Neorhizobium galegae: one gene and its partner. The main gene of each other region encodes a partner of the protein of the gene in region 2 in a complex. Links are inferred from orthologs where the notes say so. Each region holds a gene or a part of one and is shown on either strand. Other genes may lie near its edges. The genes, in order: trxB and trxA.

Evidence for each region.
Region 1: the proteins of trxA (region 2) and trxB are in contact, whole or in part, in a crystal structure (PDB 1F6M), measured with the Escherichia coli proteins. The link is inferred for Neorhizobium galegae from one-to-one orthologs.

What each region holds. Positions count from the first base shown.
Region 1 is NZ_CP090095.1:2,831,017-2,834,378, reverse strand. Bases 238-3,081 are described here. They hold trxB (thioredoxin-disulfide reductase), read right to left. Parts: upstream 2,225-3,081; coding sequence 1,250-2,224; downstream 238-1,249. Other genes in these bases: LZK81_RS14020 (glycosyltransferase family 25 protein), read right to left, coding at 2,954-3,081; LZK81_RS14025 (Lrp/AsnC family transcriptional regulator), read left to right, coding at 2,444-2,926; LZK81_RS14035 (LysR family transcriptional regulator VtlR), read right to left, coding at 338-1,234. Also shown: more of LZK81_RS14020, read right to left, coding at 3,082-3,362.
Region 2 is NZ_CP090095.1:19,740-22,506, forward strand. It holds trxA (thioredoxin), read right to left. Parts: upstream 1,661-2,767; coding sequence 1,340-1,660; downstream 1-1,339. Other genes in the region: LZK81_RS00110 (bifunctional folylpolyglutamate synthase/dihydrofolate synthase), read left to right, coding at 1-1,258; addA (double-strand break repair helicase AddA), read right to left, coding at 1,733-2,767. UniProt on the Escherichia coli protein: Participates in various redox reactions through the reversible oxidation of its active center dithiol to a disulfide and catalyzes dithiol-disulfide exchange reactions.

The DNA of each region.
Region 1 (3,362 bases), 2.8 Mb from region 2 along the record:
GGTGGAAACCGGTGAATGAGCCGCGACAGAATTCAGCGCAAAAAAAGAGGGCCACTGGATCGCTCCAGGGCCCTATAAGTGTGAAGGTCAAAAAAACCTCCAGAGGGGAACAGCTGCTGCGGCGGAACTGGGAGGAAAAGCCGCCATGTGCATCAGCTGTGTGCGATATGGTGGTTTTTTGTGCAGTGAACAATACTCTTTTGTGCAGGACAGCCATGCGTGAGGCGCAACGCTCTAATTTAATGCGCTCAGTGGTTACATATCAGGCGGCCGCAGAGCCCCCAAAACCCTCGGAATTATAGGGTTTTTCGGGGCATCCAGTTCGGCCCCGCGCCGGTCAGAAGCTCCAGTTGCGGGCCTTGCCGACCACGAAATCGCGGAAGACTTTCAGCTTCGCGGCGTTCTTCATTTCATCCGGATAGCAGAAATAGGTATCGAAGGAGGGGATGTCGGCATTGATAGCCAGCTGAATCAGTCCGGGATCGCGGCCGACGATATAGTCCGGCAAGCATGCGATGCCGATTCCCAGGAGGCAGGCGCGCTTGATCGACGTCTGGCTGTTGATCTGCAGATGCGGCGTGCGGGTATTGTCCGACGACCGGCCCGCGTATTCCAGCCAGTTGACGTCGAGCAGGTAGTTCGGCGCCGGCTCCCCGAAGGTGATGATGCGATGTTGGTCGAGATCCTCGACGGATTGCGGCTCGCCGTAACGGTTGATGTAGGAGGGTGCCGCATAGACGTGCATGTGCACGGTGAAGAGCTTGCGCTGGATGAGGTCGGACTGCACCGGCTGACGAAGCCGGATGGCGCAATCCGCATGGCGCATGTTGACGTCCACTTCCTCGTTGTCGAGGATCAACTGGATCGACATTTCCGGATAGAGCTGCAGGAATTCCTGCACCTTGTCGGTGAGCCAGCCCTGGCCGAGGCCGACGGTCGTCGTCACGCGCAGCTTGCCGGACGGCTTTTCCGTCGTCTCGGTGAGCTGCATCTTCACCGTTTCGAGCTTCAGGAGCACATCGTGGGCAGTGCGATAGAGAAGTTCGCCCTGTTCGGTGAGGATCAGGCCGCGTGCGTGGCGATGGAAGAGTTTTACCCCGACATCCTGTTCCAGTGCGCTGACCTGGCGGCTGATCGCCGACTGGGAAAGATGCAGCTTGTCGGCCGCATGGGTGAAGGATCCTGCCTCCGCCGCCGCGTGGAAAATGCGCAGTTTATCCCAGTCGAGCGGCACACCCATCGTTCAACGTCACTCCGCGGCTATGGCAACCGGCTGGATGCCGGAAAGGTAACGTTCGGCCTCGAGCGCTGCCATGCAGCCCATGCCGGCGGCGGTGATCGCCTGGCGAAAAGTGTCGTCCGTCACGTCGCCGGCGGCAAACACGCCGGGCACGTCGGTGGCAGTTGAATCGGGAGCTGTCCACAGATAGCCGTTCGGCTTCATCTTCAATTTGCCCTGGAACAGTTCTGTCGCCGGCGCATGGCCGATCGCCACGAAGACGCCATGGATCGGGAAGTCGGTAACTGTACCGGTCTGGGTGTTGCGCAGCTTGACGCCCTCGACGGACGGCGGCATCGGCGCCTTGGCCGGCTTGCCGGTGATCTCGGCGATTTCGGTGTTCCACAACACGTTGACATTCGAGCGCTGGGAGAGGCGTTCAGACAAGATCTTTTCCGAGCGGAACGAGTCACGGCGGTGCACGACCGTCACCGACTTGGCGATGTTCGACAGGTAGAGCGCTTCCTCGACGGCCGAATTGCCGCCGCCGACCACGATCACGTCCTTGTTGCGATAGAAGAAGCCGTCGCAGGTGGCGCAGGCGGAGACGCCAAAGCCCTGGAACTGCTGTTCGGTTTCGATGCCGAGCCATTTTGCCTTGGCGCCGGTCGAGATGATGATCGTCTCGGCGGTCCAGACGGCTCCCGAATCGGTGCGCACGGTGAAGGGGCGATGGTTGAGCTCGACTTCGGTGACGAGGTCATTGACGATCTCGGCGCCCACATGGGTCGCCTGTTTCAGCATCTGCTCCATCAGCCAGGGACCCTGGATCGGATCGCCGAAGCCCGGATAGTTCTCGACATCCGTGGTGATCATCAGCTGGCCGCCCTGTTCCATGCCGGCGATCAGAACCGGCTTCAGCATGGCGCGCGCCGCATAGATGGCGGCGGTATAGCCAGCCGGGCCGGAGCCGATGATCAGGACCTCGGTATGACGGGAGGACATGGGTTATTTCCTTTCAAAGACCGGTCGACGTTTCGTTGCCCCTCATATAGGTGGTCGATGTCCGGTCTGCCGCTTTAGAAGCGCCATGTAAGATCGATCCATGCAGCAATGCAAGGGCAGCCTTGCACTAACAACAGATCAGTTGGCATGGAAACGGAAGCCAAGCGCCTCAAGACATATTCTTGCGTAAAATTCCTCTTGCGATAAAAGCACTGCAGAATGAAGGGGACCTATGTGCTTCGCGCCGATCTTGATGCCATCGACCTAAAAATCCTGCGGGAATTGCAACGTGACGGGCGCATGACCAATGTCGAGCTCGCAGAACGCGTCGGCATTTCCGCCCCGCCCTGCCTGCGCCGCGTGCGCAAGCTCGAGGAAGCCGGTATCATCGAAGGCTATCACGCGCTTCTCAACGCCCCGAAACTCGGCGTGGATCTCGTCGCCTTCTGCATGGTCGGGCTGAAGCGGCAGTCGGACGCGGACCTCAAGGCCTTCGCTGCGAAGGTGCAGCAATGGCCGATGGTGCGGGAGGCCTGGATGGTCAACGGCGACAGCGATTTCCTGCTGCGCTGCGCGGCCCAGAACCTCACCGTCTTCCAGGACTTCGTCATCGAGGTACTGACCGCCGACCAGCATGTGGACACGGTGCGCACCATGCTGACCATTCGACAGGTGAAGCAGCTGGGTCTGGTCGAGATTTGAAGCGCACCGGCGCCGGCGGGCGCCTAGTCACTTGCTCCCGGCAGGCCGAAACCGCTTCTTGTGAATGAATGCGATCAGCTTGTCCTCCATCAGGCGGCGCTGCTTGGCGAACGCGTAGAACCATTTCCGCTTGTTGGTTTTTCTGGCGCGGCCGGAGCTCGCGAGGATTTCGCTTGCGGCATCCGTGGTGGTGACGGGCGAGGGCCAGAAGGAATAACCGTGGCCGGTTCGGGTCAGCCAGTGGCGGAAATAATTGTCGACCGGCGCGAACATCTTTTTGTGCTCCTCGATGAAGAGCCGGGCGCCTTCGCGTGACCAGACGATCGCGCTCGTCGTCATCGGGAAGTAATGGGCGGCCACCAGTTCGCAGTCGTGGCCGCCGATGCCGTAGCGGGAGAGAGGGGTGGCGATCTTGAGTTTGTTGTTGCCGATATTG
Region 2 (2,767 bases):
CAGAATTACCCGCCTGCTCGAAATGCTGGGCAATCCGCACAAGAAGCTGCCGCGGGTCATCCATGTGGCCGGCACCAACGGCAAGGGCTCCGTGACCGCCTTCTGCCGCGCCCTGCTCGAGGCGGGCGGTTACGCGACGCATGTCCACACGTCCCCACATCTCGTGCACTGGCACGAACGCTATCGGATCGGCGTCAAGGGCGGCCGCAGCCAGATCGTCAGCGACGAGATGCTGGCAGATGCCCTGCGGCGCATCGCGGCGGCCAATGACGGCCAGATGATCACCGTCTTCGAAATCCTGACGGCCGCGACTTTCCTGTTGTTCTCCGAACAGCCGGGCGATGCGGTGATCCTCGAGGTCGGCCTCGGTGGCCGCTTCGATGCCACCAACGTCATTTCCGATCCGGCCGTTTCGGTCATCATGCCGATCTCGCTCGATCATCAGGCCTATCTCGGCGATCGGGTCGAACTGATTGCCGCCGAAAAGGCCGGCATCATGAAGCGCGGCCGTCCCGTCGTCATCGGCCATCAGGAATTCGAAGCGGCCCGCGACGTGCTGGTCTCGACCGCCGACCGGCTCGGCTGTCCGACCGCCGTTTACGGCCAGGAATTTTCCGCCCACGAGGAGTTCGGCCGGCTGATCTACCAGGACGAATTCGGTCTTGCCGATCTGCCGCTGCCGCGGCTGCCGGGCCGCCATCAATATGCCAATGCTGCCGCCGCCATTCGTGCCGTCAAGGCTGCTGGCTTTACCGTCACCGAAGCGATGATGGAAAAGGCGATGGCGGCCGTCGAATGGCCGGCCCGCCTCCAGAAGCTGACCGAAGGCAAACTACTCCAATATGCGCCCGAAGGCTCTGAAATCTGGCTGGATGGCGGGCACAATCCCGGCGCCGGCGAGGTGATCGCCGAGGCAATGGCCTCCTTCGAGGAACGCCAGGCCCGGCCGCTCTACATCATCGCCGGGATGATCAACACCAAGGACCCGATCGGCTACTTTCGCGCCTTTGCCGATATCGCCGAACACGTCTTCACCGTGCGCATCCGCGGCAGCGAATCGGGCCTCGACCCGGTGGTTCTCGCCCATGCCGCCTTTGACGCGGGTCTGGTGGCAGAACCCGCCGGCTCCGCGGCCGAGGCTCTGCAGGAAATCACCCGCCGCCAGGTGCCGGGCGCTCCGCCGCCGCGCATCCTGATCGGCGGCTCGCTTTATTTCGCCGGCAATGTGCTTGCCGACAACGGCACCCCGCCAACCTGACAGCAGGGGCCGCGATAGCAAAAGAAAAAGCCCGGCTGCAGGGAACAGCCGGGCTTCTTTATGCGGGCATGCGACTGGAAGTTAGGCGGCGCTGGAAATCCAGGCCGAAAGGGCAGTCTTCGGAGCAGCACCAACCTTGATGTCGGCGACTTCGCCACCCTTGAACATGGCAAGCGTCGGGATCGAGCGCACGCCGAACTGGGCAGCCAGCTCAGGATTTTCGTCGATATTCAGCTTGACGACCTTCACCTTGCCGGCGAGCTCGTTCGAAATTTCTTCGAGGCTCGGACCGATCATTTTGCAAGGGCCGCACCATTCAGCCCAGAAATCCACGACGACCGGCTGAGCGGAGTCGAGGACTTCGGTCTGGAAGTTGCTGTTATCGACTTTTACGGTAGCCATAGGGCACTCCTTCACGATTCTCTGTTGGCATAAATGTGAGCTTCCCGCTCAAAGTTTTCAATGGCCGCTATCTCACTTTGTTTTGAGTTCTGCAAGCGAGCGTGACAGCAGGCCCGGTGGCAGCGACATGACCTGCGCCGACTCGGTATAGACCAGCACGCATTCAAAATCCTTTGCCGGATAAAGCGGTTTCAGGATCTCGCGATAGATGGCGAGCTGGGCGCGATGCGAGAGCGGCACGTCCTCCGAGGTCTTCGGCGGCACGCGATTGGTCTTGTAGTCGAGAATGATCACCCGGTCTTCGGTCACCACCAGCCGGTCGATGCGGCCGGTGATCGCGTAGTCGCGGCCCTCGAGCGCCAGCGTGCCCATGATCGAGACTTCCGACTGGCTGCGCTCGGAAAAGACCGGCCTCAGTTCGGCATGCGAAAGCACCGACATGACGCTGCCGACGAGCTTTTCGCGCTCCGCGGCCGGCCAGAAACGGGCGGCGCGGTCCGCATACCGCCGGGCGGCAGAGGCGCGTTCGGCCTCGGGGAAATCCGTCAGCATCTGCAGCATGCGGTGAACCAGCTTGCCCTTCTGCAGCGCCAGCCCCGCACTGTCTTTCTGGTCAGTGGCGAACAGCGGCGAGGTGACGATCAGATCGTCCGCGTCGTCGTCGATCATCGTTCCTGCACCGGAAGGGCTGAGTGGCCGCGGCAGGATTTTCTGGGCCGGCAGGGGACGGGAGAGAGCCGTGGGAAGCGGCCGTTTGTCAGCTGCTGCCGCCTCCTTGTGCGCCGCCTTCGGTGCCTGGCGGGGGGCCGCCGGAAGCCGCCACTTGAAGCCGCCCCATTGGCCCTCGGACCCATGGAATTCCGCCGGGCTGCAATGGTGCTCGTCGGCGGCAAGCGCCTTGGAAATCATCGACTGCCAGGTATCGGGATTGTCGATCTTGCCGCGATAACCGCAGACGATCAGCCGGTCGGCGGCCCGTGTCATCCCCACGTAGAGCAGCCGGCGATATTCTTCCTCGGTCGAAGTCCTGATCCGATCGTCATCGGCGGCCGTCATCGCATTGCTCAGCATCTTGCCCGGCACCCAGGCCGGAACGCTTTCGCCGCC